One region of the Micromonospora nigra genome, then DNA from elsewhere that is predicted to be linked to it. Evidence: riboswitches for the same ligand, from Rfam matches in the RefSeq annotation. Region 1 holds a riboswitch; the other holds the start of a gene.
The links. Region 1 has a riboswitch for thiamine pyrophosphate ahead of GA0070616_RS06095 (ECF transporter S component). Riboswitches for the same ligand answer to the same signal wherever they lie in the genome.
Positions count from the first base shown of each region.

Region 1 (15,544 bases):
GCCTGCTGTTCAACCAGTCCCCCGTGCTGATGGCGGTGGCGGCGGCCACGGTCGGCGCGGTCGCCATCGAGCTGATCCGCGAGCGCGGACGCACCTCCGGCGACCTGGCGCTGGCGCTGCTGTTCTACGGGGGCATCGCCGGTGGGGTGGTGCTCGTCGGGCTCTCCGACAGCAGCAACTCCAACCTCAACGCCTACCTGTTCGGGGCCCTGACCACCACCTCCCGCCAGGACCTGACCACCATCGCGGTGCTGGGGGTGGCGGTGCTGGTGGCCATGCTCGCGCTGCGCCCGGCGCTGTTCGCGATCTGCCACGACGAGGAGTACGCCCGCGTCTCCGGCCTGCCGGTACGCGCCCTCAACCTGCTGCTCGCGGTCACCACCGCGGTCACGGTGACCATCGCCATGCGGGCGGTCGGCGTCCTGCTGATCAGCGCGCTGATGGTGGTGCCGGTCGCCACCGCCCAGCAGGTCACCAGGGGGTTCCGCAGCACGATGACCGCCGCGATGGCGCTCGGCCTGTTCGCCGCGGGCGCGGGGATCTGGGTGGCGGCGGTCGCCGACACCGCCCCCGGTGCCTCGGTGGTGGTGCTCGCCATCGCCGGTTTCCTGGTCGTGGCGGTGCTCGGGGCGCTGTGGCGGGGGCTGCGCCGGCAGCCCGCGCCGGCCCCCGTCGTGGCGGAGGAACCGCCCGAGGTGGTGCTGCACCGATCCTGACCGGCGGCTCGGCCGTGGGATTGGTTACCGTTGCGGGGTGACCATCGGATCCGGCTACGACGCCTACGAGGGTGCCAGCGAGCTTCTGCGCGCCCTGTCGGCACCGATCCGGCTGGCCATCGTCAGCGAGCTCGCCGAGGGTGAGCGCTGTGTGCACGAGCTGGTCGAGAAGCTCGGCGCGGCGCAACCGCTGGTCTCCCAGCACCTGCGGGTGCTGCGGGGCGCGGGCGTGGTACGCGGCTCCCGACGGGGCCGCGAGATCGCGTACGCCCTGGTGGACGAGCACGTCGCGCACATCGTGGCCGACGCGGTCAGCCACGCCGGGGAGGCGTCATGAGTGAGGGCGGAACGGCGGTCCGCAACACCCGTCAACGGTCGGCGGTCAGCGCTCTGCTGGCCGAGGTGGAGGGCTTCCACAGCGCACAGGACCTGCACGCGATGCTGCGGGACCGGGGCGAGCGGGTCGGCCTGACCACCGTCTACCGCACCCTGCAGAACCTCGCGGACGCGGGCGAGATCGACGTGATGCGTCCGCCCGGCGGTGAGCATCTCTACCGGCGGTGCAGCGAGGGGCACCACCACCATCTGGTCTGCCGCTCCTGCGGGCGGACGGTGGAGGTGGCGGGGCCGACCGTGGAGAGCTGGGCCGAACGGGTGGCCGCCGAGCACGGCTTCACCGACGTCAGCCACACCCTGGAGATCTTCGGCACCTGCCCGACCTGCGCCCGCTGACCGGTCGGCGGGGTGCCCCGGGGGCCCGGTCCGTGGCACGCTGTGCGGCGTGAGGATCTACGCTGATCGTTTCCCGGTCGCCGTCCGCCAGGTGGTCACCGACCTGCTCGTCGTCGCCTGGGTCTATGCGGCGGTGCGCGGCGCGATGTGGCTGCACGACCTGGTGCGACGGCTGGCCGTACCCGGGGAGAAGCTGGAGTCGGCCGGCGGCGGACTGGCCGACAACCTGGGCGAGGCCGGCGGCAAGGTCGGCCGGGTGCCGCTGGTCGGCGACGAGCTGACCGCGCCGTTCGAGCGGGCCGCCGAGGCCGCCCGCTCGCTGGCGGAGGCGGGGCGCGACCAGCAGGAACTGGTCGACCAGTTGGCCCTGGCGCTGGCCGTGGCCGTGCTGGTGTTCCCGCTCGGGCTGGTGCTGTTCGGCTGGCTGCCGCTGCGGGTGCGCTGGATGCGCCGGGCCGGGGCGGCGGCGACCCTGGCCGCCGCACCCGGCGGCCGGGACCTGCTCGCCCTGCGGGCGCTGGCCGGTCAGCCGCTGGGCCACCTGACCCGGATCGCCCCGGACGTGGCGGAGGCGTGGCGTCGGGGCGACGACGACACGGTCGACGCCCTGGCCGCCCTGGAGCTGCGCCGCCTCGGCCTGCGCCCCCCGCGCCCACGCTGAACCCCGCCCGCCGGCCCGGGTGACCGCTGCCCCGGCGACCGGAGCTCCGGCACCCTCGGGCCGGCGGGCGGTGGCGGGGTCAGGGGATCGGGGGGATGCGGCGGCGGACGTCGCGGGCCGTGGACTCGCCGGGGGTCCAGCGGGCCACCCAGGGCAGGTCGGCCGGCGGGGTGATCACGTCCTCCTCCAGCGACGCGTACCGGCCGGCGAGGATCCGCCGCGCCGCGACCACGTCGACGGAGTCGGTGTTCTCCCACAGGGCGGTGAACAGGGCAGCAACCCGCACCCGCGCCTGCCGGCAGAACAGGTCGGCCAGCTCCACCCCCTCGGGGCGGGTCTCCCGCTCCGCGCGGGCCCGAACGCAGACCGCGCTCATCGCGAACAGCTCCGCGCCGATGTCCACCACCCGGCCCAGGAACGCCTGCCTGCGTTCCATCTTCCCCTGCCAGCGGGACATCGCGTAGAAGGTGGACCGGGCCAGCTTCCGCGAGGCGCGCTCGACGTGGCGCAGGTGTCCGGCGAGGGGGCCGAACTCGGCGTACGCCGTGGGACGCTGGCCCGCTCCGACCGCGAGGGTGGGCAGCCACCGGGCGTAGAACGCGCCTGCCCGCGCCCCGGCCCTCGCCTTGCGGCCCAGACCGGCGTCCGGGTCGATGATGTCGCCGGCCACGGACAGGTGCGCGTCGACCGCCTCCCGGGCGATCAGCAGGTGCATGATCTCTGTCGAGCCCTCGAAGATGCGATTGATCCGCAGGTCACGCAGCATCTGCTCGACGGCGGCGGGCCGTTCGCCCCGGGCAGCCAGGGAGTCGGCCGTCTCGTAACCCCGACCGCCACGGATCTGGACCAGCTCGTCGGCGACGCGCCAGGCCATCTCGCTGGCGTAGAGCTTGACCAGCGCCGCCTCGATCCGGATGTCGTTTCGGTCGTCGTCGGCCAGCAGGCAGCACAGGTCGAGCATGGTCTCCATGCCGTACGTGGTCGCCGCGATGAACGACAGCTTCTGCGCCACGGCCTCGTGCTCGCCGACCGGCCGGCCCCACTGCACCCGGTCCGCGGCCCACTCCCGGGCCACGTTGAGCGCCCACTTGCCGGCGCCGACACACATGGCGGGCAGCGACAGGCGGCCGGTGTTCAACGTGGTCAGGGCGATCTTCAGCCCCTTGCCCTCGCCGCCGATGACGTTCTCCTTCGGCACGAACACGTCGTGGAAGCGGGTGAGGCTGTTCTCCAGGCCGCGCAGTCCGAGGAAGGCGTTGCGCCGCTCGACGGTGATGCCCTCGGCGTCGCCCTCGACGACGAACGCCGTGATGCCGCCGCGTCGGCCGTCGGCGGCCGGCACCCGGGCCATCACCACGAGCAGGGTGGCGATGGTGCCGTTGGTGGCCCAGAGTTTCACGCCGTTGAGCCGGTAGCCGCTGCCGTCGGGGGTCGGCTCGGCGGTGGTGGCCAACCGGGCCGGGTCGGAGCCCACGTCCGGCTCGGTGAGCAGGAAGGCGGAGACCTCCCCGGCGGCCAGGCGGGGCAGGAACCGGTCCTTCTGCTCGGGGGTGCCGAACATCTTCAACGGCTGCGGGACGCCGATCGACTGGTGCGCCGACAGCAGCGCGCCGAGGGCGGGACTGACCGATCCGGCCAGCATCAGCGCCCGGCAGTAGTGCAGGTTGCTCAGGCCGAGCCCGCCGTGGGCGCGGTCGATCTTCATGCCGAACGCGCCGAGCCGGGCCAGCCCGTGGAACACCTCGTCGGGGATGTGGGCGTCGCGTTCGATCGCGGCGCCGTCCACCTCCGTCGCGCAGAACTCCCGCAGCCGGCCGAGGAAGTCCTCGGCCCGGGCGGTGTCGGCCGGGTCCGGACGCGGCCAGGGGTCGATCAGGTCGACGCGGAGCCGACCGAGGAAGAGTTCCCGGCCGAAGCTCGGTCGGTCCCAGGCGGATTCGCGGGCCGCCTCGGCGACCCGGCGGGCCTCCTTCTCGGACACCTGGCCCGCCTCGCCGGGCAGGGGCCCGGCTCCGTCGGAGGTGGATGGAGTGTGCTCTGTCGTGGTCACGGCTGCCCCCTCGAACCTCGGTTCGGTGTGCTGCGTCATGTGCTCGACGAACGTGACGCTACCCCCGGGTGTTACCCAGGGGTAGCGTCGCGCAAATATCGAGGGATATCGAGGCGTCAGGCGATCCGGTCGTCGTCCTCGTCGTCGTCCTCGTCGTCGTCACCCCAGTTGCGCCGGGAGAACGGCAGCACGGCCCAGAACGTCAGGAACCACAGGGCCGTGATCGCGCTGAGCACGAAGGCGACCGGCCGGTCGAGCACGAAGTCGGTGACCAGCAGCACCGCGCTGACCATCGAGATCAGCATCAGGGCCAGCCCGCCGCTGGCCATCCGGTGCGCGAAGCGCACCAGTTCCGGCTTGCGCCCCTGCCGGAACAGCGCCCGGTGGAACGCCACCGGAGAGATGATCATCGCGGTGGCACCGGCCGCGGCCAGCAGGGCCACGATGTAGACGTCCTTCTGGAACTGCGTCGTCCGCTCGAAGCCGGCACTGAAGGGCAGAGTGAGCAGGAACGCGAAGAGGATCTGCACGCCGGTCTGCGCGACCCGCAGCTCCTGCAACAGATCGGTGAAGTTGCGCTGCCAGCGCTGCTTCTCGGTTTCCTTCGACACGGGCGACCTCCGGTGAGCGTACCCCCGGCGGTGTGCGACACGCCGGCGGAACGCTTGTGCCCCAACGGAAGCGGCATGAAACCGCTTCGCCAACCGGGCGGCGGGTCAGGCCCGCACCCGGGCCAGGATCGCCTCCGCCAGCGCCGCCGGCGCCTCGTCGGGGATCCAGTGGGTCACCCCGGGCAGCACCACGAAGCGGTAGTCGCCGGGCACGTGCGCGGCGCACGCCTCGGCAGCGGTGCGGCCGATCGCGAAGTCCCGGTCGCTCCAGACGTACGTGGTCGGCACCGGCACCGGCCCGGTGGTGGCCATGTCCCTCCGGGACATGGCCCGGTACCAGTTCAGCGCGGCGGTCAACGCGCCCGGCTCGCGCATCGGATCCGCGTACGCCGCCACCCTCGCCCGGCCGCCCACCCCGCGCAGCAACCGGCGCAGGCCGAACCCCTTCAGCGCCAGCAGCGCCCGCTCCGCCCGGCCCGTCTGACGGAACAGCACCATGTACGCCGAGCGCGCCTTCTGCCGCGTGTCGGTGGTCAGCGCGTGCGCCATGGCGGCCGGGTGCGGCACCGACACGGCGGTCAGTGTGCGGACCCGGTCCGTGTGCCCGGCGGCCAGCTTCCAGGCGACCACCGCACCCCAGTCGTGACCGACCACGTGCGCGGCCTCGACGCCGAGGGCGTCCAGCACGGCCACCGCGTCGGCGACCAGCTCCGGCATCCGGTACGCCTTGACCGCAGCCGGCCGGGCCCCGGGCGAGTATCCCCGCTGGTCCAGCGCGTACGTGCGCAGTCCGGCGGCGTGCAGGGCGGGCACCACGTCGTCCCACTCGCCGGAGTGCTGCGGGAAGCCGTGCAGCAGCAGGACGGGCTCACCGCCCTCCGGACCGCCGACGCGTACCTCGAACTCCAAGCCCCTGGCTGCGATTCGCATGATCGGCACCCTACCCGCGGGCCGCCCCGGGGTCACTCGTACTGACGCCGGGGGGTGGGCACCTGCCGCCAGGACTCCACCTCGATGAAGGGGATCTCCGCGTCGTTGACCGGGTCGCGGCCCAGCCGGTCGCTGTAGCGGCCGGTCACCTCGATCCAGGTGTCGTTCGCCAGCCCGGCCGGCACGTCGCCGGTCAGCCCGAGCTTGACCGGCCGGCCGTCGGCGGCGCAGCAGGACATCACCATCCGGGCCAGGATGGGCTGGCCGTCGGGGCCGGCGGCGACGAAGCCGGTGAGCATCACCCGCCGACCACCGATCGAGGCGCCCTTGTCGAACAGCGCCCGGGAGGCGTAGTCGAGCACGCTCACCTGCACCGGATCGCCGTCGGGCAGGGGCGGGTAGTCCGACTGCTGCTGGCTGGCCAGCGCCGTGCCCGCCTGCCCCGCCGCGTACGACCCGAGGGCCGGCGGCGCGACGAGCAGCAACCCGAGCACGGGCAGGATCAGCAGCCAGCCGACCCGCGGCTCGTGGTGACCGTGGCCGTGCCCGTCGTGCTCCGACCCGGCCACGGCGGGTCCGTGCCCGGCGTTCCCCGGGCCGCCCGCCGGCACGTCACCGGCCACGTCCGGGCTCCCCGCCGGGACGGCCACCCGGGCGGCCGGGCGCAGCTCGTACCACAGGGTCATCACGGCGGCGACGATCAGCAGCAGGCCGGCGGCGATCAGGAAGGGACGCAGCCCCTCCTTGACGTAGCGCAGGTAGAGGTCGGTGACGCTGGCCCGGACCACCGCGCCGCCGAGCAGGAGCAGGACGACCGCCTGCGCCTGCCGGTTCACAGCAGCACCGCCCCGGCGCCCACGGCCACCAGCACGGCCACCGCGAAGGTGGTCGGGGCGAACCGGAAGGCGAACCGGCGGCCGAACACCCCCGCCTGCATCGAGATCAGCTTGAGATCGACCATCGGCCCCACCACCAGGAAGACGAGTCGGGACGTGAGGGAGAACTGCGACAGCGAGGCCGCCACGAAGGCGTCCGCCTCCGAGCAGAGCGACAGCAGCACGGCGAGGACCGCGAGGGCCAGCACCGACAGCCAGGCGTTGTCGGCGAGGGTCTGCAGCCACCGCTCGGGCACCAGCACGTTGATGCTGGCGGCGGCCATCGCGCCGAGCACCAGGAAGCCCCCGGCGTGGGTGACGTCGTGTCGGACGGCCGCCCAGAAGGCGCGCCCGCGCGAGGCGTCGTCCAGCTCGGGCCGGCGGGGCAGCCGGATCCAGTCCGCGCGGCCGAGGCGCAGCCACAGCCAGCCCATGACCATCGCCACGATCAGGCTGGCCAGCCCCCGGGCCAGGACCATCTCCGGGTTGTTCGGGAAGGCGACCGCGGTGGCGGTGAGCACGATCGGGTTGATCGCCGGGGCGGCCAGCAGGAAGGCCAGGGCGGCGGCCGGGGTGACTCCCCGACGCATGAGCGACCCGGCGATCGGCACCGCGCCGCACTCGCAGCCGGGCAGCACCACGCCGGCCGCACTGGCCGCCGGCACGGCGAGCGCGGGATGCTTCGGCAGCGCCTTCGCCCAGAAGGAGCGGGGCACGTAGACCGCGATCACGGCCGACAACACCACGCCGAAGGCGAGGAACGGCACCGCCTGCACCATGATCGAGACGAAGACGGTGGTCCAGGTCTGCAACCGGGGCTCGGCGAGAGCGGTGGCCAGCGGCGCCCGGAAGATGATCAGGAGGACCAGCAGCGCGGCGAGGACCTCGACCGAGCCGATCCGGCCACCGAACAGCCGCCGGTCGTCGGCCGGGGCGTCGGGCGGGGCGGGGGCGCGCCCGGGCGGCTCGCCGGGCGGCGCGGAGTGCTGGGTGTCTGTGCTCACGTGTTCGTCCTCTGCCCGTCCGGATCGGCGGCATGAGGTTACCGCGTGCAGCCGTTCACGTCGATGGATGTCACACCCTTCGGCGGGTTCGCGGCCTCGAAGGTGCGTCGCCATGACCTGCGGAAAGATCACTTTGCCTGATGATCTTCGCTGGTGTTAGCGTCGGTGCGACAACGTCACCTCCGACAGGGGAGCGCGCAGCGCTGAGAGTGCGGGTCCGCCCGCAGACCCTCGAACCTGATCTGGGTAATGCCAGCGCAGGGAGTTCGGTCGACCTCCAGCCGCGCCGTCGTCCGGCCACCACCGGGCGCGGCGTGCGTCTTGCCTGGTTCACCACGGACTGGGGAGCAACCGCATGAAGCACACCGACACCAACCGTTGGCGCACGATCGACATCGTCGTCGCCTCCGTCATCGCCGTCGCCTTCGGCGTGATCTTCTGGGCCTGGGGCCTGCTCTGGAGCGCTACCGAGGCCGCCTTCGCCTTCTTCCCACCGGCCCAGGCGCTGATCTACGGCATGTGGCTGGTGCCCGCCGTGCTCGGCGGGCTGGTCATCCGCAAGCCGGGAGCGGCGGTCTACTGCGAGCTGCTGGCCGCGATCGTCTCCGCTCTGCTCGGCAGCCAGTGGGGTGCGCTGACCATCGTGCAGGGCCTGTCCCAGGGCCTCGGCGCGGAGCTGGCGTTCGCCGCCTTCCGGTACCGCACCTTCCGGTTGCCCACCGCGCTGCTGGCCGGCGCGCTGACCGGCCTCGGCGCCGCGCTGTTCGACTTCTTCTACTGGAACGTGGCCACCGACCTGACCAGCTACCGGATCCCCTACGCGCTGATCACCATCCTCAGCGCGACCGTGCTCGCCGGCGCCGGGGCGTACGCCCTGACCCGCGCCCTGGCCACCACCGGCGTCCTCGACCGGTTCCCCGCCGGCCGCGACCGTGCCCTCGTCTGACCCGACCGACTGAACCGGCGAGCCGGGCCACGAGGAGGTGGGATGAGCGGCGTCGACCTGCGGGGGTTCGGGTGGCGGCACGCCGGGCGACGCGCCTGGGCCGTCCGGCAGGTCGACCTGCGGGTGCGGCCCGGCGAGCGGGTGCTGCTGCTCGGACCATCCGGTGCGGGCAAGAGCACCCTGCTGGCCGCCCTCGCGGGGCTGCTGCCCGACGACTCCGGTGAACGGGAGGGCGACGTCACCGTCGACGGGCTGGAACCCCGCGACGCCCGCGAACGGGTCGGCATCGTCTTCCAGGATCCCGAGACCCAGTTGGTGATGGCGCGCTGCGGCGACGACGTGGCGTTCGGGCTGGAGAACCGGGGTGTGCCGGCCGGGGAGATCTGGCCCCGGGTGGACGAGGCCCTGCACCGGGTCGGCTTCCCGTACCGGCGGGACCGGCTCACCGCCGCCCTGTCCGGCGGCGAACAGCAGCGGCTGGCCCTGGCCGGGGCGCTGGCCCTGCGGCCGCGCCTGCTGCTGCTCGACGAACCCACCGCCAACCTCGACCCGGCCGGGGCGGCGTTGGTGCGGGAGGCGATCGGTCGGGCGATGGACGCCGACACCACCCTGGTCCTCGTCGAGCACCGGGTGGCCGAGGCGCTGCCGCTGGTCGACCGGGTGGTCGTCCTCGACCCGGGCGGCGGTGTCCGTGCCGACGGCCCGCCTGACGACGTCTTCGGCCGGTACGGGGACGCCCTCGCCGCCGAGGGGGTGTGGGTGCCCGGCCGCACCGTGCCGCCCCGCCGCGCCCGCAACCCGGCCGGCGACGTGCTGCTCACCGCCGACCGGCTCGGCCTGCCGCCCCGGCTGGCCGCCACCGACCTGACCGTACGCGCCGGTGAGGCCCTGGCGGTGCTCGGCCGCAACGGCACCGGCAAGTCCACGCTGGCGCTGCTGCTCGGCGGGCTGCTCCGGCCGGGCCTTGGGCGGGTCACCGCAAGTCGGGCCCTGGCCGGAGCCGACACCCGCACCCCGCCGCACCGGTGGCGGGGCCCCGCCCTGGCCGACCGGATCGGCTCGGTGTTCCAGGACCCCGAGCACCAGTTCGTCGCCCGCACCGTCTTCGACGAACTCGCGTTGGGCCCACGCCGCGCCGGCCAGCCCGACGCCGCCGTCCGGTCCACCGTGGACACCCTGCTGGAACGGCTGCGGCTGACCCGGCTCGCCGGGGCCAACCCGTACACCCTCTCGGGCGGCGAGGCGCGGCGGCTGAGCGTCGCGACGGCCCTTGCCACCGCCCCCCGCCTGCTGATCTGCGACGAGCCCACCTTCGGTCAGGACCGGCGCACCTGGCGGGAACTGCTGGACCTCTTCGCCGACCTGCGCGACGCCGGGCACGGTCTGGTCGCGGTGACCCACGACATCGACTTCGTGGCCGCGCTGGCCGACCGCACCGTCGCCCTGGGCCCGTCGACACCCGGCCCGGCCGACCCGTCGGGCATGGCTCCGGACGCCCCGGAGGCCCCGGAGGCCCCGGAGGCCCCGGACACCTTGGACGCCCCGGACGCCCCGAACCAGCCCGGCTGGGCGGGCCGGTGATCGGCGTCGAGCCGGTCGCCCGGCCGGACGCGCCCCTGGCCCGGCGCAACCCGGTCGCCAAGCTGGCCGCGGCACTGCTGTTCTCGCTGATCCTGGTGGCGACCCTGGACCCGGTCACACCGGCCATCGCGATCGGCGTCGAGATGGCGCTGCTGCCGCTGTTCGGGGTACGCGCCGGCCTGCTGCTGCGCCGCGCCTGGCCCCTGCTGGTCAGCGCCGTCGGGGTCGTCGTCACCCTGGTGCTGTTCGCGGCCGACCGTTCGGGGCGGGTGCTGCTGGAGGCCGGTCCGGCGGTGGTGACCTCCGGGGTGCTGCTGACCGCCCTCGGCCTGGTGCTGCGGACGTTCGCCGTCGCGCTGCCCGGGGTGATCGTCTTCGCCACCACCGACCCGACGGACCTGGCCGACGCGCTGGTGCAGAACGTGCGGGCGCCGGCCCGCTTCGCGGTGGGGGCGCTGGCCGCGTTCCGCCTGGTGCCACTGCTCGGGCAGGAGTGGCAGATGATCAGCATGGCGCGCCGGTCGCGCGGTGTCGAGGCCGGACGCAACCCGGTGGCCAGGCTGCGGCTGTTCGTCTCGACCGCGTTCACGCTGCTGGTCGGCGCGATCCGCCGGGGCACCCGGCTGGCCGTGGCGATGGACGCCCGGGGCTTCGACGCGGGCACGCCCCGCACGGTCGCCCGGCGGCAGCACTTCGGGATGGCCGACGCGCTGCTGGTCGTGGGGGCGGTGCTGCTGGCCGGCGGGGCGCTGACCGTCAGCGTGCTGCTCGGCACCTTCCGCCCGATCGTCTGAGCCGGTGGCCCTCCCCCGGACGGCGCAGCGGGCCGGGGTGCGCCCGGCGCCGGGCGGACGGGAGCCGGCACCGGCGAAGGAGGGTCCACCTTCTGGAACATCCGCTGCCCACGGCGACTCCCCGCTGCCCGCCCGTCGAGACGACAGCGCGGATATCCGCCGCCCGCGATACGGTCGCAGCACTACTGACCGACGTGAGAGGTGGCGACGAGGATGGCGGATCGGGCGACGGCGCAGATCGGTGTGACCGGGCTGGCGGTGATGGGGCGGAACCTGGCCCGGAACCTGGCCCGCAACGGGTTCACCGTGGCGGTGCACAACCGCTCGCCGGAACGCACCCGCGCCCTGGTGGCCGAGCACGGCGACGAGGGCACCTTCGTGCCGGCGGAGTCCCTGGCGGACTTCGTGGCGGCGCTGGAGCGGCCCCGCGCGGTGATCGTCATGGTGAAGGCCGGCGGCCCGACGGACGCCGTGATCGACGAGTTGGTGCCGCTGTTGGAGGCCGGTGACATCGTCATCGACTGCGGCAACGCCCACTTCGCCGACACCCGGCGCCGGGAGGAGGCGCTGCGGGCCCACGGGCTGCACTTCGTCGGCACCGGCGTGTCCGGCGGCGAGGAGGGCGCCCTGCTCGGGCCGAGCATCATGCCGGGCGGTTCGGCCGAGTCGTACCGCAAGCTCGGGCCGATCTTCGAGAAGATCGCCGCGCAGGTCGAGGGCGAGCCGTGCTGCCGGCACGTCGGGCCGGACGGTGCCGGGCACTTCGTCAAGATGGTCCACAACGGCATCGAGTACGCCGACATGCAGCTCATCGCCGAGGCGTACGACCTGCTGCGGGCCGGGCTCGGGGCGGAGCCGGCGGAGATCGCGGAGATCTTCCGGGAGTGGAACTCCGGCGAGCTGGAGTCCTTCCTGATCGAGATCACCGCCGACGTGCTGGCGCACACCGACGCCGCCACCGGGCGGGCCTTCGTCGACGTGGTGCAGGACCGGGCCGAGCAGAAGGGCACCGGCCGATGGACGGTGCAGATCGCCCTCGACCTGGGCATCCCGATCACCGGCATCGCCGAGGCGACCTTCGCCCGGTCGCTGTCCGGGCATGTCGGCCAGCGGGAGGCCGCGGCGCGGGCGTTCCCCGACACCAGCGAGAAGTGGCAGGTCACCGACCGGGACGCCTTCGTCGAGGACGTGCGACGCGCGCTGCTGGCCAGCAAGATCGTCGCGTACGCGCAGGGCTTCGACCAGATCCGCGCCGGCAGCGCCGAGTACGACTGGAACATCGACCTGGGCGGCACGGCCACCATCTGGCGCGGCGGCTGCATCATCCGGGCCCGCTTCCTCGACCGGATCAAGCAGGCGTACGACGACCAGCCCGACCTGCCCACCCTGCTGGTGGCCCCGTGGTTCGCCGACACGGTCCGTGACGGGGTGCCGAGCTGGCGGCGGGTCGTGGCCGAGGCGGCGCGGGCCGGGGTGCCCGCACCGGCGTTCGCCTCGTCACTGGCCTACTTCGACGCGATGCGCGCGGAGCGCCTGCCGGCCGCCCTCATCCAGGGGCTACGGGACAACTTCGGCGCGCACACCTACCGCCGGGTCGACCGGGACGGCTCGTTCCACACCCTCTGGGCCACCCCCGACCGCACCGAGGTCGACGCCTGACCGGCGCTCACCGACTCCGACGCCCCGCTGGCAGGTCAGCACAGCGGGGCGTCGGAGTCGGTGGGCCAGCCGCGACGACGCGGGTTGCGGCGCGTCAGAAGAAGCGACGACGCTTGGCCTTCTGCGGGCGGAGCATGTCGGCGCCCTTGTTGAGCAGGCGGGTGATCCCGGAGGCACCACGTCGGGCCTCCAGCGCGTGGCTCAGCCGGCGGGCGCCGGCTGCGGCCACGGGGACCGCGATGGCCATCATCGCCCACTGGGCAATGCGCTTCTGGATCATGTGGGTTCACCTCCGTCAGTGGCTCGTGACGACAGGGATACCCCGGATCGCCCTCCGATAAGCCCTCAGGTGGTCGGTGCCACCGGATTGGGCAGTGCGCCCCCGAACCGGCGGTCCCGCTGGGCGTACAGCTCGCAGGCGTACCACAGGTGGCGGCGGTCGAAGTCGGGCCAGAGGGTGTCGAGGAAGACCAGCTCCGCGTACGCCGTCTGCCAGAGCAGGAAGTTCGACGTCCGCTGCTCCCCGGAGGGGCGCAGGAACAGGTCCACCTCGGGGATCTCGGGATGGTAGAGGTACTTCGCCACCGTCTTCTCGGTGACCTTCGCCGGATCCAGCCTCCCGGCGGCGACGTCGCGGGCGATCGCGGCGGCGGCGTCGGCGATCTCGGCCTGCCCGCCGTAGTTCACGCAGAACTGCAACGTCAGCGTCGAGTTGCCCCGGGACATCTCCTCGGCGGTCTGCAACTCGGAGATGACGCTCTTCCACAGCCGCCCCGCCCGGCCCGACCAGACCACCCGGACGCCCAGGTCGACGAGTTGGTCGCGGCGGCGGCGGATGACGTCCCGGTTGAAGCCCATCAGGAACCGCACCTCGTCGGGCGAGCGCCGCCAGTTCTCGGTGGAGAAGGCGTACGCCGACAGGTAGGGAATGCCCAGCTCGATCGCGCCCTCGATCGTGTCGAACAGGGAGAACTCCCCCGCCTCGTGGCCCTTCGTGCGGGGCAGTCCGCGATCCTTCGCCCACCGCCCGTTGCCGTCCATCACCACGGCGACGTGCCGGGGCACCGCATCCGGCGGGAGTGCCGGCGGGCGGGCACCCGACGGGTGTGGGGTGGGCGGCGTCGGCGTACGCCGGCCGGCCCTCGTCGATCGGATCACTCGGCTCTCTCCCTGTTCCCGTCCTGCCGGCGCGGGGCCGGGGCACCCGCGCGCGGCGGGACCGGCCCGGTCTCCGGGCCGCCCCGGTCGACCAGCGGCAGCGAGCGTAGCGCGCGTTCCAGGTGCCATTGCAGGTGCGCCGCGACCAGGCCGCTGCACTCGCGGCGTACCCCGGTCTCGGTGGCGTCGGCGATCCGCCAGTCGCCGCTGGTCAGAGCGGACATCAGGTCGATGGTGGCAGGCGCGGGGTGGGCCGCGCCGGGGGGCCGGCAGTCGGGGCAGACGGCCCCGCCCGCCGGTACGGAGAACGCCCGGTGCCGCCCCGGCGTGCCGCAGACGGCGCAGGCGGTCAGGGCCGGCGCCCAGCCGGCGAGGGCCATGCCGCGCAGCAGGTACGCGTCGAGCACGAGGGTGGTGGCGTGGCTGCCCTCGGCGAGGGCCCGCAACGCGCCGAGGGTCAGCTGGAACAGCCGCAGTGACGGCTCCCGCTCGACGGGGGTGAGCCGCTCGGCGGTCTCGGCGACGGCGCTGGCCGCCGTGTAGCGGGGGTAGTCGCCGAGGAACCGCTTGCCGTAGAGGTCGATCCCCTCGACCTGGCTGACCGTGTGCAGGGAACTGCCCGTCTCCCCCTTGGGATCGCCGGCCAGTTGCAGGTCGACGTGACCGAAGGGCTCCAGCCGCGCGCCGAACCTGCTGGTGGTGCGCCGCACGCCCCGGGCGACGGCGCGCAGCCGGCCGTGTCGCCGGGTGAGCAGGGTGATGATGCGGTCGGACTCACCGAGCTTCTGCACACGCAGAACCACCGCGTCGTCGCGGTAGAGCTGTCGGCGGTACCCGGCCATCCGGCCATTCTCCCTCGGGGTGCGACGTCAGGGTCGGCTCGGGGTACACGGTCGGGGCGACCCGGATGTGCGGCGGCGGGCATCGGTCGTAGCGTGCTCGCCATGGCCCTGCACCGCATCGTCGCCGCGACCGCCGCGACCGCCGCCCTGATCGTCCTCGCCGGGTGTGACAACCTCTCCTTCCGGCAGCTCGACTTCGACACCGTCGAGCCGGTGAAGGTCACCTCGGTCCGGGTGCTTCCCGGCGCGGGGGACGTGGTGGTCCGGGCCTCCGGCGACCCCGCCGAGGTACGCGTCAAGCGCAGCCTGCGCTACCAGGGCACGCAACCCGACGCGACGTACGAGGTGACCGGCGGCGAGCTGGTGCTGGACACCGACTGCGGCAACCTGTGCAGCATCTCCTACGAGGTGACCGTCGGCGCGGGCGTCGCCGTCGAGGGCGAGAGCGGTGCCGGGAACGTCGACCTGAGCGGGGTCGGTGCGGTGCAGCTGCGGGTGGGCTCGGGCAACGTCCGGATAGCGGGGGCCGGCGGGGCGGTGCGGGTGGAGACGGGGTCGGGCTACATCGAGGTGTACGACGTCGCCGCACCCGTCACGCTGCGCGCCTCGTCGGGGAACGTGACCGCCACCCGGATCGCCGGACGGGTCGACGCGGAGGCCAGCTCCGGTCACGTCACGGTGGAGCTGGACCAGCCGAACTCGGTGCGGGCGCACGCCTCCAGCGGCGACGTGGAGGTGACGGTGCCCGCAGCCGCATACCAGGTGCGTTCCGAGGCGGGTTCGGGTGACGTCGAGCTGGGGGTGCTGCACCGCCTGGGCGCGCCGCTGGTGCTGGACGTGGCCACGGGCAGCGGTGACATCAGGGTGATCCAACGCTGACGCCCGTGCCGTCCTCCACCGGGCGGCGGCGCTGCTCCGGCACCACGCTCCCGGCCGGGCGGGGCCGGGGACCGCCGGGGAGCAGCTCCGGCCGGCGGCCGGCGGC
Region 1 covers NZ_FMHT01000003.1:1,508,367-1,523,910, forward strand. The annotation lists gene GA0070616_RS06050 (metal ABC transporter permease) at 1-716, shown strand, start outside; gene GA0070616_RS06055 (ArsR/SmtB family transcription factor) at 754-1,053, shown strand; gene GA0070616_RS06060 (Fur family transcriptional regulator) at 1,050-1,448, shown strand; gene GA0070616_RS06065 (hypothetical protein) at 1,498-2,109, shown strand; gene GA0070616_RS06070 (acyl-CoA dehydrogenase family protein) at 2,189-4,159, opposite strand; gene GA0070616_RS06075 (DUF6328 family protein) at 4,276-4,770, opposite strand; gene GA0070616_RS06080 (alpha/beta fold hydrolase) at 4,876-5,700, opposite strand; gene GA0070616_RS06085 (TIGR03943 family putative permease subunit) at 5,733-6,536, opposite strand; gene GA0070616_RS06090 (permease) at 6,533-7,579, opposite strand; TPP riboswitch at 7,757-7,861, shown strand; gene GA0070616_RS06095 (ECF transporter S component) at 7,935-8,525, shown strand; gene GA0070616_RS06100 (ABC transporter ATP-binding protein) at 8,568-10,106, shown strand; gene GA0070616_RS06105 (energy-coupling factor transporter transmembrane component T family protein) at 10,103-10,900, shown strand; gene gndA (NADP-dependent phosphogluconate dehydrogenase) at 11,114-12,559, shown strand; gene GA0070616_RS06115 (hypothetical protein) at 12,654-12,839, opposite strand; gene GA0070616_RS06120 (isoprenyl transferase) at 12,905-13,717, opposite strand; gene recO (DNA repair protein RecO) at 13,714-14,559, opposite strand; gene GA0070616_RS06130 (DUF4097 family beta strand repeat-containing protein) at 14,662-15,438, shown strand; gene GA0070616_RS06135 (acyltransferase family protein) at 15,419-15,544, opposite strand, start outside.

Region 2 (15,544 bases), 620 kb from region 1:
CGCCGAGGCCGCGCCCGCCGCCACCGTCTGGGCGGTCGACGTCAACGAGCGGGCCCGCGAGCTGGCCGCCGCCAACGCCGCCCGGGTCGGCGCGGCCGACCGGGTGCGCGTGCTCGACCCCGACGCGGTACCCGCCGACGTCACCTTCGCCCAGCTCTGGTCCAACCCGCCGATCCGCATCGGCAAGGACGGCCTGCACGAGCTGCTGGCCCGCTGGCTGCCCCGGCTCGCCCCCGACGGGGTGGGCTGGCTGGTCGTCGCCCGGCACCTCGGCGGCGACTCGCTGCACCGCTGGCTGGTCGACCAGGGTTGGCAGGTCGACCGGCACGCCAGCCAGAAGGGCTTCCGGGTGCTGCGCGTCACCCGTAATTGACTGGGCCGCCCGACCGCCACTCGGGCAGGATGCCCGCGTGGGATACGTGGACGTGGCAGCAGTCGGGCACACCCTCGCCGACGGGCGGGAACTCTTCGCCGACGTGTCGTTCCGGGTCGGTGAGGGCGCGAAGGTCGCCCTGGTGGGGCCCAACGGCGCCGGCAAGACGACGCTGCTGCGCATGGTCGCCGGTGACCTGCCCGTGCAGACCGGCGCGATCGCCCGAGCCGGTGGGCTGGGCGTCATGCGCCAGTTCATCGGCATGATCGGCGACGAGTCCACGCTGGCCGACCTGGCCCTGTCGTTGGCCCCGCCGGCACTGCGCGACGCCGGTCACCGGCTCGCCGCCACCGAGGCGGCCATGCGGGCGGCCGACGCACGCGACGCGTCCAGCACCGCCGCCGGCAAGGCCCAACTGGCGTACGCGAACGCGCTCGCCGCCTGGGGTGAGGCCGGCGGATACGACGCCGAGGTCCTCTTCGACACCGTCACCACCATCGTCCTCGACCTGCCCTGGGACACCGCCCGCGACCGGCCGGTGCGTACCCTCTCCGGCGGTCAGCAGAAGCGCTTCGCCCTGGAACTGCTGCTGCGCGGCCCCGACGAGGTGCTGCTGCTCGACGAACCGGACAACTTCCTCGACGTGCCCGGCAAGCGCTGGCTGGAGGCGCGGCTCCGCGAATCCGGCAAGTCCGTGCTCTACGTCTCGCACGACCGGGAGCTGCTGGCCCACACCGCCGACCGGGTGGTCGCCGTCGAGGGTGGCAGCGCCTGGGTGCACCCCGGCGGGTTCGCGAGCTGGCACGAGGCGCGGGTGGCCCGGCACGCCCGGCTCGACGAGCAGCGCCGCCGCTGGGACGAGGAACACCAGAAGCTGCGTGAGCTGGTGCTGATGTACAAGCAGAAGGCCGCGTACAACGACGGGCTGGCCTCCCGCTACCAGGCGGCGCAGACCCGGCTGCGCAAGTTCGAGGAGGCCGGGCCGCCGCCCGTACCCCCGAAGGAGCAGGACATCCGGATGCGGCTGGCCGGCGGACGGACCGGCAAACGCGCGGTGATCTGCGAACAGCTGGAGCTGGACGGCCTGACCTACCCCTTCGACCTGGAGATCTGGTATGGCGACCGGGTCGCGGTCCTCGGCGCCAACGGCACCGGCAAGTCGCACTTCCTGCGGTTGCTCGCCCGCGGCGGCACCGACCCCGATCCGGCCAACGGGCCGGTCGACGGCGCGGCGGCCCTCGCCCCCGTGCGCCACGACGGCATGGCGCGGCTCGGCGCGCGGGTCCGCCCGGGACACTTCTCACAGACCCACGACCGGCCCGAGCTGATGGCCAGGACCCTGGTCGAGATCCTGTGGCGGGGCGACGAGCACCGCGCCGGCATGGACCGGCACGCGGCCATGGCGGTGCTGTCCCGGTATGAGCTGGCAGCGCAGGGTGACCAGCGGTTCGGCACCCTCTCCGGTGGCCAGCAGGCGCGCTTCCTGGTCCTGCTGCTGGAGCTGTCCGGGGCGACCCTGCTGCTGCTCGACGAGCCCACCGACAACCTCGACCTGGCCTCCGCCGAGGCGCTGGAGGCCGGACTGTCCGCCTTCGCCGGCACGGTGGTCGCGGTCACCCACGACCGCTGGTTCACCCGCACCTTCGACCGCTTCGTGCTGTTCCGCGGCGACGGAGAGGTGGTGGAGACCTCCGAACCGGTGTGGGACGTGGGCTGACGGGTCGTGGCCTACGCCGGGCCGGGTGCGTCGCCGCCGCATAGAGTGGATCTCGTGACTGAGATGACCTATCGGCGGCTCGGCGACTCCGGGCTCGTGGTGTCCGTGGTCGGCATCGGCTGCAACAACTTCGGCCGCAAGCTCGACCTCGACGGCACCCGGGCGGTGGTCGACGCCGCGCTCGACGCCGGGATCAACTTCTTCGACTCCGCCGACATCTACGGCGAGCCGCACGGCGCGTCCGAGGAGTGCCTCGGCGCGGCGCTCAAGGGCCGCCGCGACGACGTGGTCGTGGCCACCAAGTTCGGCATGTCGATGGGCGGGGCCAACGGCCGCGACTTCGGCGTCCGTGGTTCCCGCCGGTACGTGGTGCGCGCCGTCGAGGCGTCGCTGCGCCGGCTGGACACCGACCACATCGACCTGTATCAGCTCCACGAGCCCGATCCCGGCACCCCGATCGACGAGACCCTGGCCGCCCTCGACGACCTGGTCCGCGCGGGCAAGGTCCGCTACCTGGGCAACTCCAACTTCGCCGGCTGGCAGATCGCCGACGCCGACTGGACCGCGAAGACCCGGGGCCTGACGCGGTTCGTCAGCGCGCAGAACCACTACAGCCTGCTCAACCGGGACGCCGAGATCGAGGTGCTGCCCGCCTGCGAACGTTTCGGCCTCGGCATGCTGCCGTTCTTCCCGCTGGCCAACGGCCTGCTCACCGGCAAGTACAAGCGCGACGAGGCCCCGCCCGCGGGTAGCCGCCTCGCCGGCGGCGGCCGGTACGCGCAGCGCCTCGCCGCCGCCGACTGGGACACCATCGAGGCGATCGGGACGTACGCCACCGAGCGTGGGCTGTCGATGCTCCAGGTGGCGATCGGCGGGCTGGCCGCCCAGCCGGCGGTGGCCTCGGTGATCGCGGGCGCCACCACGGCCGAGCAGGTGCGCGCCAACGCCGAGGCGGGCGCCTGGCACCCCACCGAGGAGGACCTCAAGGCCCTGCGCGCCATCCTCTGAACCCGCGCGCCGCTGAACCCGCCCGGCGACGGCGGCGGAGGGTATCCGGACAGCATGGTGTGACGGTGGGGTCACCCGCCGCCCCGGGTGGCGCCTTCGGGCGGTCGCTGTGAAATCCCGTACCCGCGCTTGGCGGATCCGCCGGTTCGTCGTACGGTGGCACGCAAGTAACCCACGGGAGCCCGGTGCACCGGGCTGAGAGGGGGGCTGACACAGCCCCCGACCGTCGAACCTGATCCGGGTAATGCCGGCGCAGGGAGGAGCGTTGCCGTGCCGTCCCTGGGGCGTCTGCATCTGGTCACCGACACCCGACCCGGGCGTGATCCGCTCGCCGTGGTCTCCGCTGCCCTGGCCGTGGCCCGCGCCGAACTGGTGGTGCAGGTCCGGGTCGAGGACTCGGCGACCGACCGCGAGGCGTACGACCTGACCCGTCGGGTGCTGGGCCAGTGCGCCGTCTACGGGGCGACGTGCCTGGTCAACGACCGGCTGCACGTGGCCCTGGCCGTGGCTGCCGCCGGTGGGCACGTCGGCGCGGACGACCTGCCCGTCGCGGCGGCCCGCCGGGTGCTCGGCCCGGCGGCGGTGCTCGGCGCGACCGCCCGGGAACCGGTGACCGCCGCCGAGGCCGTCGCCGCCGGAGCCAGCTACCTGGGCGTGGGGCCCTGCCACGTCACCACCACCAAGGACGGGCTGCCCGAACCGATCGGCCCCGCCGGGGTCCGCGCCGTCGCGGCGGCCGTCGACGTGCCGGTGATCGCCATCGGCGGGGTCACCGCGGCGACCGTGCCGGCGCTCGTCGCCGCCGGGGCGTACGGGGTGGCGGTGGTGGGGGCGCTGTCGGCCGCCGCCGATCCCGCCCGGGCCACCGCGGAGTTGCTCGGAGCGCTGGGGTGTTGAGCCGGCCGGACGTCGCCGTGATCGGGGCGGGACCGGTCGGCCTGGCGATCGCCTGGCGCTGCGCCGCCCGGGGACTGCGCGTGGCCGTGCACGATCCGGCTCCCGGCTCCGGCGCGTCCCACGTCGCGGCGGGAATGCTCGCTCCGGTCGCCGAGGCGTACTTCGGGGAGCGGGAACTGACCGGGCTGCTCACCGCCTCGGCCGCCCGTTGGCCCGCGTTCGCGGCCGAGCTGACCGAGGCGGCCGGGGCCGACGTCGGACACCGCACCGAGGGCACCCTCGTCGTCGGGCTCACCGGCGACGACCTGGCCGAGGCGCGTCGGCTGTGGGCGTACCAGCAGAGGCTGGGGCTGCCGGTCACGCCGCTGCGCCCCTCGCAGCTGCGCGACCGCGAACCGGCGCTGGCTCCCCGGCTGCGCGGCGGGGCGCTCGCCGCCACCGACCACCAGGTCGATCCGCGCCGGCTCGTGCCGGCACTGCGGACGGCCGCCGAACGGGCCGGTGCGGTGGTGGTGCCCGGCCTCGTGACTCGGCTGTCCGATGTGGACGCCGGGACGGTCGTGGTGGCCGCCGGCTGTGGCGCCGCCGCCCTCGCCGGGCTGCCGGTCCGGCCGGTGAAGGGCCAGGTGCTGCGGCTGCGTGCGCCCGGCGGCGGTGGGCCGGGCTTCCGGCACGTCATCCGGGGGTACGCCGACGGCGAGCGCGTCTACCTGGTCCCCCGCGACAGCGGCGAGGTGGTGGTGGGCGCGACCGAGGAGGAGCGTTCCGACACGACCGTCGTCGCGGGGGCGGTGCTGCGGCTGCTGCGCGCCGCCGTGGACCTGGTGCCGGAACTCGCCGAGTACGACCTGGTGGAGACCCTCGCGGGGCTGCGCCCCGGTACGCCAGACAACGCCCCGATCCTCGGCCCGCTGCCCGGACGCCCCGGGGTGATCGCGGCGACGGGGCACCACCGGCACGGCATCGTGCTCACCCCGGTCACCGCCGACCTCGTCGCCGGCCTGATCGTCGACGGTGTCGCGGACCCCCTGCTGGCCCCGTTCCGGCCCGACCGCTTCGGCACGGAGGAGAACACGTGGAACTGACGGTAAACGGCACCGGGCGTACGGTGCCCGGCGGCGTGACGGTGGCCGACCTGGTCCGGGAGGTCACCCCGCAGCAACGTGGGGTGGCGGTCGCGGTCAACGGCGAGGTGGTGCCGCGTACCGGCTGGCCGGAGACCGTGCTGCGCGACGGTGACCGGGTCGAGGTGCTCAGCGCGGCGCAGGGCGGGTGAGCGCCGTGACCCTCTCCCTCGGCGGCGACGCGTTCACCTCCCGGCTGATCCTCGGCACCGGCGGCGCGGCCAACCTGCACGTGCTGGAACAGGCGATCCGGGCGTCCGGCACCGAACTGGTCACCCTGGCCCTGCGCCGGGTCGGCACCACCCCCGGCGGCTCCGGTGGGCTGCTGGAGCTGCTCGACCGGTGCGGGGTGCGGCTGCTGCCGAACACGGCGGGCTGCTACACCGCGACGGAGGCGGTGAAGGTGGCGCACCTGGCCCGCGACGCGTTCGACACCGACTGGGTCAAGCTGGAGGTGATCGGCGACGAGCGGACCCTGCTGCCCGACGGGGTGGAGCTGCTGCGCGCCGCCGAGGAGCTGGTGGCCGACGGGTTCACCGTGCTGCCGTACACGTCGGACGACCCGGTGCTGGCCCGGCGGCTCGCGGACGTGGGCTGTGCGGCGGTGATGCCGGCGGGCGCACCCATCGGGTCGGGGCTGGGCGTGTCGAACCCGCACCACATCCGGCTGATCCGGCAGAGCGTCGACGTGCCGGTGATCCTCGACGCGGGCATCGGCACCGCCTCCGACGCGGCACTGGCCATGGAGCTGGGCTGCGACGGGGTGCTGTTGGCCAGCGCCGTCACCCGGGCCGCCGACCCGGTGGCGATGGCCACCGCGATGCGGTACGCGGTCGAGGCGGGCCGGTTGGCGTACGGCGCGGGGCGGATCGCCCGCCGCTTCCACGCCCTCGCCTCCACCCCTGACGAGGGCAGGCCGGACCTGTGACCGCGTCGTCGGGGCTCGACACGCGGCCCGGCAGCGGGAGCCGCGCCGTGGCGGTGCCACGGTCCACCCGGAACCCGCCGGTTCCGCCCACGGGGGTCGTGCTGCTCACCGACCGACGGCTGGCGCGGACGCCGCTCGTCGAGGTGGTCGCGGGCGCGGTCGCCGGGGGAGTGCGCTGGGTGGTGCTGCGGGAGAAGGACCTGCCGCGCGTCGAGCGGGCCGCCCTCGCCACCGACCTGCGGGCCGTCCTCGCGGAGGCGGGCGGAACCCTCGTCGTCGCCGGCCCCGACCCGCTCGACGGCGACGCGGTGCACCTGCCCGCCGCCGGCCCGTACCCGCCGCCGCGCGTCGGACTCGTCGGCCGCTCCTGCCACGACGGGGCGGAGCTGGCCCGCCTGACCACGGAGGACTACGTCACCCTCTCGCCGGTCTACCCGAGCCGGACCAAACCCGGCTACGGCCCGCCCCTGCACCCGGCCGGGCTGGCGGCGCTCGTCGCGGCGAGCCCGGTGCCGGTGCTGGCCCTGGGCGGGATCGCAACGGCGGCGCAGGTTCGGGCCTGCGTGCGGGCGGGGGCCACCGGCGTGGCGGTCCTCGGCACCGTCATGCGCGCCGAGGACCCCACCGAGGCGGCCGTCGCGCTGACGACCGTCTTCGGGGAGCCCCAGAGCGCAACGACAGCGGGAGAGTCATGACACCCACCACGGTCCTCACCATCGCCGGCTCGGACTCCGGCGGCGGCGCCGGAATCCAGGCCGACCTGAAGGTCTTCGCCGCGCTCGGCGCGTACGGCACCAGCGTGATCACCGCGGTCACCGCGCAGAACACCCGGGGTGTGGACGCCGTCCTGCCGCTGCCGCCGCGAACGGTCACCGAGCAGCTCGACAGCGTGCTGGCCGACTTCTCCGTGCGGGCCGTCAAGACGGGAATGCTGGGCACCCCGGCCGTGGCCGACGCCGTCGCCGAGGCGGCCAGGGAGGGCCGGCTTCCGCAACTGGTCGTCGACCCGGTGCTGGTGGCCACCAGCGGACACCCGCTCGGCGTGGTCGAGGGCGTCGAGCGGCTGCTGCCGTACGCGCTGGTGGCGACGCCGAACTGCGCGGAGGCCGCCGCCCTCACCGGCGGCCCCGTGACCACGGTCGAGGAGATGGTCGTCGCGGCCCGGACGCTGGCGGCCCGCGGCCCTGGATGGGTGGTGGTCACCGGCGGCGACGTGGCCGCCGACGGCGAGGCGGTGGACGTGCTGCACGGCCCCGGCGGAACCACCCTGCTGCGGGCCCCGCGCGTGCCGACCCGGCACAACCACGGAACCGGGTGCTCGTTCTCGGCGGCCACGGCCGTGCGGCTGGCGCTGGGCGACCCGGTGCCGGCGGCGGTGTCGGCCGCCAAGGAGTACGTCACCCGCGCGCTGACCGGCGCGCGGGACTGGGAGCTGGGCGCGGGACGCGGCCCGCTGGACCACTTCGGCTGGTCCGCTTGATCTTCAGGGAGGCTGTCATGCAGGCACGTCGCAAGGTGTACGTCGAGGGGTCCCGACCGGACGTCCGGGTGCCGTTCGCGGAGGTCGACCTCACCGGGGACAACCCGCCGGTGCGGCTGTACGACACCTCGGGGCCGGGCTCGGACCCCGAGGTGGGGCTACCGCCGCTGCGCGGGCCCTGGATCGCCGAGCGCGGGGACGTCGCCCCCGGTCGGGGTGCCGGAACCCCGCTGGCCGGGGCGGACGGGAAGCGGCCGACGCAGCTCGCGTACGCGCGGGCCGGGATCGTCACGCCGGAGATGGAGTTCGTGGCGGTGCGGGAGGGGATGGCCCCCGAGTTCGTCCGGGACGAGATCGCCGCCGGACGGGCCGTGTTGCCGCTCAACGTCAACCACCCGGAGTGCGAGCCGGCGATCATCGGCAAGGCGTTCCTGGTGAAGGTCAACGCCAACATCGGCACCTCGGCGGTCACCTCGTCGGTCGCCGAGGAGGTGGAGAAGCTGACCTGGGCGACCCGGTGGGGCGCGGACACGGTGATGGACCTGTCGACCGGGAAGCGGATCCACGAGACCCGCGAGGCGATCGTGCGCAACTCGCCGGTGCCCATCGGCACGGTGCCGATCTACCAGGCGTTGGAGAAGGTCGGCGGCGACCCGGTGAAGCTGAGTTGGGAGGTGTTCCGGGAGACCGTCATCGAGCAGGCCGAGCAGGGTGTCGACTACATGACGGTGCACGCCGGGGTGCTGCTGCCGTACGTGCCGCTGGCCGTCGACCGGGTCACCGGGATCGTGTCGCGCGGCGGGTCCATCATGGCCGCCTGGTGCCTGGCCCACCACCAGGAGAACTTCCTCTACACCAACTTCCGTGAGCTGTGTGAGATCCTGGCCCGCTACGACGTGACGTTCTCCCTGGGTGACGGGCTGCGGCCCGGCTCGATCGCGGACGCCAACGACGAGGCGCAGTTCGCCGAGCTTCGCACCCTCGGCGAGCTGACGAAGATCGCCTGGGAGTACGACGTCCAGGTGATGATCGAAGGCCCCGGGCACGTGCCCATGCACAAGATCAAGGAGAACGTGGACCTCCAGCAGGAGTGGTGCCACGAGGCCCCGTTCTACACCCTCGGCCCGCTGACCACGGACATCGCGCCCGCGTACGACCACATCACCTCGGCCATCGGCGCGGCGATGATCGGCATGTTCGGCACCGCGATGCTCTGCTACGTCACTCCGAAGGAGCACCTGGGGCTGCCGGACCGCGACGACGTGAAGGCCGGCGTGATCGCGTACAAGATCGCGGCGCACGCGGCCGACCTCGCCAAGGGGCACCCCGGCGCCCAGGCGTGGGACGACGCGCTGTCGAAGGCGCGGTTCGAGTTCCGCTGGGAGGACCAGTTCAACCTCTCGCTGGACCCGGAGACGGCCCGGTCGTACCACGACGCGACGCTGCCGGCCGAGCCGGCCAAGACCGCGCACTTCTGCTCGATGTGCGGCCCGAAGTTCTGCTCCATGAAGATCACCCAGGAGCTGAAGGAGTACGCGGCACGCGGCATGCAGGACAAGTCCGAGGAGTTCGTCAACTCCGGCGGCAAGGTGTACCTGCCGTTGGCCTGACCGCGCGGGTGGCGGGGCGTCACCGCTGGTGGCGCCCCGCCCACAGGCCGTCCCGGCAGGGCGGTCCGTCCGGCGGTTCCGGTGGCGCCGCCGAAACTCCGGTGGTGCCGGCTGAGCGGGCCGGTTCTCGTGGTGCCGGCCGAGCGGTTCAGTTCTCGTGGTGGTGGCCGAGCGGGTCAGCTCTCGTGGTGCCGGCCCGACGAGCGCAGCGAACGGCGCCCGCTCTCCTGCGCCGGCTCGTTGTCGGCGACCGGTCGGCTCAACCCGGCCACCCAGTCCACGTACTCCTCGTCCTGGTCGGGCAGCGGCTCGCCGTCCCGCTCGGCCGGGCGGTCCTGTCCGGCGCGAAGCTTCGGCCGACGGAACAGTCCGCGACGTGCCCGGCCCCGGTCCCCGCCGGTGTTCCCTGGGCCGCCGGTGTTCGCAGGGTCGGCTGGGCCGTTCGCGGGGTCGGCGGTGTCCGCCCCCGCCGGCGGGGGTGCGGGGGCGGCCGGTGGCGTCTTCGCGGCGGCCGGCGGGTTGGCGAAGGCGGCGGTGAGATCGCGGGCCACCACCGAGGGGTCGGGGAACTGCGGAGTGACCCCGCCTTTCCCCGCCGACGGCTCCGGTGTGTTCCCGACCGGGTCGGTGTCGGCCGCGAACGGCGCGTCGACCCCTGTCGGTGGGGCCGCCGGGGGGCCGGTCCGGGGGCGGCGTGCCGGGCCGGAGCGGTGGACCGTGCCGAAGGCGTCCCAGGTGCTGGCGCGGTTGAGGTCGGGCAGCAACGCGTGGTGCCGGGGCCGGGGCGGTTGCCCGGTCACGTCCTGCCCGGCGGGCTCGTGGTCGACGGGCAGGTCCGGGGGCGATCCGGCGGGGGCCGGCGGCGGCGAGGGCGTGACGGACGGCGCCGCGATGGGTGGCGGTGCTGCTGCCGGCGATGCGGCCGGGCCCGGTGTGGTGTCGGTCGGGGGCGCGGCGTCGGGCGCGCCGCCGGTCGGTGCGGTGACCTCGTCCGGTGGGGTGACCTCGTCCGGCGCGGTGACCTCGTCCGAGGCGGTGACCTCGTCCAACGCGGAGCTGTCGTGCGGTGCGACGACGTCGGCCGGTGCCGGACCGTCGGTCGGGGCGGGCCGGCCTGCCGTCGGTCCGGCCCCCGTGCTCGGCCAGTCCCAGTGCGGCGGGGCGGAGCGCGGCCCTCCGATGACCTGCTCGGGCGTACCCCGGTTGTCGGGGCGGGGGACGAGGTCCGCGCCGACGGTGTCGGCCGGGCCGCCGGTGGGTGTGGTCGCCGCGCGGGGCAGCGGCGGACCCGGGGGCAGTGGCTGGAGGATGTCGGTCGGCTCGACGGCCGGCTCCGGGGTGCCCTCGCCTGACCGCCCGACCGTTCCCGCCCCAGGATCCGGGCTGCCGGCGCGCGTCCCCCCGGCGAGACCGGGCGGCCAGGTCGCCGGCCCGGGCAGCAGCGCCGCGGCGGCCGACCCGAGCGCGCCCGTGGCCACCGCGATCAACGCCCCGTAGTACGGGGACAACTGGTAGCGGTCGGCGGCGTCGCCGGGCCCGGAGGTCAGGTATGCGAAGGCCACCAGCACCGGACCGGCCACCCCGGCCGGGATGCTCACCAGGGGTGGGTGGCCGCGCCAGCGGGCCAGCGCGCCCGTCGCGGCTCCGGCGAGCAGCGCCACGGTCGGCGGGACCAGCAGGGCGAGCCGCTGGGTGGCATCGTCGGAGAGCCCCGGCGGCTCCAGCACCCCCAGCCGGACGGCCCGCAGCGGCCCGTCCGCCCCCAGGGACGGGCCGACCGACATGAGCGCCAGCAGCCAGACCGCCCCGGCCAGGACGGCCAGGTTCCACCCCACCGGGGGGCGGACGAGGACGGCGAGCGCCGCGCCCGCCCCGGCCACCGCGCCGAGGACCGCGCAGATGCCGATGGCCCACACCGGGTCCACGAAGACCAGTTCGGCGTTGCGGGCGGGCTGCATGCACAGTGGTGCCACGACGGTCGCGCCCAGGGCGGCGGCGCCCACGACGGCGAGCCGGCCGCCGGTGCCGGCGAGCTGCCCGTTCCGGCGGGCGAGGCGGTCGGTCAGCACGGCTCCGGCGACGGCGGCGTTCGCCGCGAACCAGCCGACCCACACGAGCTGGGCGGGCCACTGGTTGACGGTGTCGCCGGTGAACGCGCCGGTGAGCCGGACGATGCCGAACCCGAAGGCGACACCGAGCTGACCCGCCCCGGCCAGCACGCTCACTCCGAGCGCCGTGAGCAGCAGTCTGCCCCAGGTCCGAAAGGCCATGTCCGGCACGTTACGGTCCGGTGCGTCCGATCGCCACCGGCGCGCCGTGCGGAGCGTCGGACCTGCTCCCGGCGGGTCTACTTGAGTTCGACCAGCCGGGCGAGGTAAGTCGTGTCGCCGACATTGGTCAGCATGTGCACCGCGCCCGGATCCCGGTAGACGACCCCGCCGGTCGGCTCGTCGGCGTCGATCCGGGTGCCGTCCACGGTCTGCACGACGTTCTTCGCGCCCTGGACGGCCACCACCAGGTAGGGGTGGTCGTGCCGGTGCAGCGGTTGCCGCTCGCCCGGCTCCAGGCGGATGTGCCAGACCCGGACGCGGTCGTTGTCGAGCACGACCTCCTGACCCACGGGGCCGAGTTCGAGGCCGTCGCCGGGATCGGTGTGGGTGTCCGTCATCGGGTTCCGTCCAGTCGGGGAAGCACCTCGGCCGCGATCAGCTCCAGGTGGTCCAGGTCGTCGAGGTCGATCAGGCGCAGATGTACCCGGCTCGCGCCGATCGCGGCGAACTCGCCGATCCGGTCGACGAGCTGCGCGGGTGAGCCCACCACCGGGTCCTCCGGCGGCAGGGCGCTCTTGACGTGCAGCGGGGCGGCCCGGCGGCGGGACTCCGCGTCGGTACGCCCGATCGCGACCACGATTCCGGCGGAGAGGACCAGCGGCGCACGCCCGGACTCCGCCCGGCCGACGCGGTCACAGGCCTCCCGTACCCGGTCGTACGCCTCGGCGGTCTCCTCGACGCTCTTGAACGGCATGTTGAACTCGTCGGCGTACCGGGCGGCGAGTTCGGGCGTGCGCTTGGGGCCGCGTCCGCCCACGATGACCGGCGGGCCGGGGGTCTGCACCGGCTTCGGCAGCGCGGGGGCGTCGGTGAGCCGGTAGTGGTCGCCGGTGAAGCTGAACGTCTCGCCCGACGGGGTCCGCCACAGCCCGGTGACGATCGCCAGTTGCTCGGCGAGCCGGTCGAAGCGCTCCCCGACCGCGGGGAAGGGGATGCCGTAGGAGGTGTGTTCGCGGGCGTACCAGCCGGCGCCGATGCCCAGCTCGACCCGCCCGCCGCTCATCTGGTCGACCTGGGCCACCATGACCGCGAGCGGGCCGGGCAGCCGGAACGTGGCGGAACTGACCAGGGTGCCGAGCCGGATCCGGTTGGTCTCCCGGGCGAGCGCGGCCAGGGTGAGCCAGGCGTCGGTGGGACCGGGCAGTGCCGGTTCGTCGCCCATCGCCTGGTAGTGGTCGGCGCGGAGGAAACCCTCGAAGCCGCCCGCCTCGGCCAGCCGGGCGAACCGGAGCTGGTCGTCGTAGCTGGCGCCGCGGTGCGGCTCGATGAAGACGCACACCCGCATGCTCATCGCCCCTCCGTTCCGGCCGGCGCCGACATCTCGCGTTCCATCAGCAGTTCGTGCAGGTCGGCGCTGATCCGGGCGACGTCGGCGAGGTGTGCGTTGCGGCCGAGGGTGCGCGGGCGGGGGACGGTCACGTCGACGATCCTGCGGACCCGGCCGGGGCGCGGGCTGAGCACCACCACCCGGTCGGCCAGCAGGACGGCCTCGTCGATGGAGTGGGTGACGAACACGACGGTGGGCCGGTTGGTCATGTGGATGCGTTGCAGCTCGCCGGCGAGTTCCTCGCGGGTGAGCGCGTCCAGCGCGGAGAAGGGCTCGTCCATCAGCATGACCCGGGGCGAGCCGACCAGGGACCGGCACAGCGACACCCGCTGCTGCATGCCGCCGGACAGCTCGTGCGGGAGGCGCTTCTCGAAGCCGGCGAGACCGGCGACCTCGAGCAGCTCGCGGGCCCGCTGCCGGTACTCGGCCTTCTTCCAGCCGAAGATCTCGACGGGCAGGAGCACGTTGTCGAGGACGGTGCGCCAGGGCAGCAGGGCGGGCCGCTGGAACAGCATCGCGACGTCGCGGCGCGGACGGGTGACCGGGTCGCCGGCCACGGTGAGCTCGCCGGAGGTGACCGGAATCAGGCCGGCGACCAGCCGCAGCAGAGTGGACTTGCCACAGCCGGAGCGGCCGAGGACCGCGACGAACTCGCCCTCGGCGACCTCCAGGTCGATGCCGCGCAGGGCCTCGACCCGGCCGGCTCGGCCGTCGAAGGTGCGGGACACCCCGGACAGGCGAATCATGTCGGGCGGCCTCCGCTGAGTCGACGGTCAGGGGACAGGATCGGATCAGGTTATCTGCCCGGTGTCCCCATCGCACCGTCCGGGGTCGACTTCGCCTTGTATCCGTTTCGAAACCCGGAGTGGCTGGTGTCGCAAAGGGGGGGTTCTCGTACCCTGTGTCCGCGAAGAGTCCCCTCACGACGGTGGTGTCGGCCTCCCCCCGGCTGCACGGCGCCGCCCGACAACCCCCCTCCGGTGGCCGCTGTGCCCCGGTTGGAAAGGACAAGGTGTACTGAATGAGAAGGCTGACCCGCACGGTCGCCGCGGCCGCGCTCGCCACGGCCCTCACCCTGGTCTCCGCCTGCACGGGCTCGGACGCCGAGGAAGCCAAGGGCGGTGAGGGCGGCGCACTGGAGAAGGTGACGTACCTCACTTCGTTCGGCAACTTCGGCCGTGACTCGTACGCCTGGGTGGCGAAGGAGAAGGGTTACTTCAAGGACGCGGGCTTCGACGTCGAGATCAAGCCCGGGCAGGGCACCGGCGGGGTCATCCAGACCATCGTCGGCGGGCAGGCCCAGTTCGGGCCCATCGACCTCACCGGCGGCCTGCTCCAGTTCGGCAACGGCCAGGCCAAGGACTTCGTCGCGGTCGCCGCGATCCAGCAGCGCACCATGGCCGCCATCGCCACCACCGAGGACAAGCAGATCGCCACCCCGAAGGACCTGGAGGGCAAGACGCTCGCCGACGCCCCCGGGTCGGTGGTCCGCAACCTCTTCCCGACGTACGCGCGGATGGCCGGCATCGACCACACCAAGGTGACCTGGGTCAACGGTGCGCCGCAGACGCTGATGGGGACCCTGGCCGGCGGCAAGGTCGACGGCATCGGCCAGTTCGTGGTGGGCCAGCCGACCATCGAGTCGGTCACCAAGAAGAAGGCCGTCATGCTGCCGTACAGCAACGTGATGCAGGACCTCTACGGCAACGTGCTGATCACCTCCGCGCAGATCGCGAAGGAGAAGCCGGAGATGGTCAAGCGGTTCTCCGGGGCGCTGCTCAAGGGCCTGGAGTACGCGCTGGCCAACCCGCAGGAGGCCGCCGAGATCCTGAAGAAGAACGTGGACGCCACCATCACCGCCGCCGCCGCCGCCGAGCTCCAGCTGATGGCGGGCTACGTCCGGTCCGGCAACACCGGCACCGTCCTGGGCACCCTGGACAGTGGCCGGGTCGCGAAGACCATCGCGATCCTGCAGGGCGCCGGCGCGCTCAAGGAGAACATCAACCCCGAGCAGATCATCGACTTCGACCTCGCGCCGAAGGCCTGACCGCCCGACGACCCGCTTCCCACCCCGGGGGTACGCACACCGGCGCGCCCGGTGCGACGTACCCCCGGGGTCTTTTCCGGCCGCAGCGCCGCCCGATCCGCAGGAGGACCAGATGACCGATGTCCGCACCCGCGACCCGCAGGCGGACACCGCCGCGCCCGGCACCCGGGCGGGGCCGGCGGGTGGCGTTCGGTGGGTTGCCGGGGGAGCGGTCGACGGTGCGACCGCGACGCTGCTGCCCTCGGTCGGCCTGCTGGTGGCCCTCGGCGTCTGGTGGCTGGTGGCCCGGTTGGAGCTGGTCCACCCGGCCGCCCTGCCGCCGCCCGGCGGAGTGCTGGCGGCGTTCGTCGAGCAGCCCGCCCGCCTGTTGGAGCACACCGCCACCACCACCGGCGAGATCCTGTTCGGGTTCGCGCTCTCGGCCGTCGCGGGGGTGCTGCTCGGCCTGTCGCTGGCCGCGTCGCGGACGGTGGAGCGGATGTTCACCCCGCTGCTGGTGGCGGTCAACGCCGTCCCGAAGATCACGCTCGGGCCGCTGCTGGTGGTGGCGCTCGGCTGGGGGCAGAAGCCGATCCTGACGATGGTCTTCCTGCTCTGCTTCTTCCCGATCGTGCTGGCTACCGCCACCGGGCTGACCACCACCCCGGCGGACCTGGCGGAGCTGGTGCGATCCTGGCACGCCTCGCGGTGGCAGGCCTTCCGC
Region 2 covers NZ_FMHT01000003.1:2,131,250-2,146,793, reverse strand. The annotation lists gene GA0070616_RS09010 (class I SAM-dependent methyltransferase) at 1-373, shown strand, start outside; gene GA0070616_RS09005 (ABC-F family ATP-binding cassette domain-containing protein) at 411-2,090, shown strand; gene GA0070616_RS09000 (aldo/keto reductase) at 2,136-3,098, shown strand; TPP riboswitch at 3,263-3,374, shown strand; gene thiE (thiamine phosphate synthase) at 3,369-3,995, shown strand; gene thiO (glycine oxidase ThiO) at 3,989-5,080, shown strand; gene thiS (sulfur carrier protein ThiS) at 5,071-5,271, shown strand; gene GA0070616_RS08980 (thiazole synthase) at 5,268-6,047, shown strand; gene GA0070616_RS08975 (thiamine phosphate synthase) at 6,101-6,742, shown strand; gene thiD (bifunctional hydroxymethylpyrimidine kinase/phosphomethylpyrimidine kinase) at 6,739-7,527, shown strand; gene thiC (phosphomethylpyrimidine synthase ThiC) at 7,545-9,137, shown strand; gene GA0070616_RS08960 (hypothetical protein) at 9,314-11,407, opposite strand; gene GA0070616_RS08955 (cupin domain-containing protein) at 11,485-11,805, opposite strand; gene GA0070616_RS08950 (LLM class F420-dependent oxidoreductase) at 11,802-12,752, opposite strand; gene GA0070616_RS08945 (ABC transporter ATP-binding protein) at 12,755-13,540, opposite strand; gene GA0070616_RS08940 (ABC transporter substrate-binding protein) at 13,816-14,841, shown strand; gene GA0070616_RS08935 (ABC transporter permease) at 14,954-15,544, shown strand, end outside.
Region 2: linked by a shared signal. The riboswitch ahead of thiE (thiamine phosphate synthase) and the one ahead of GA0070616_RS06095 (ECF transporter S component) in region 1 are both predicted to bind thiamine pyrophosphate.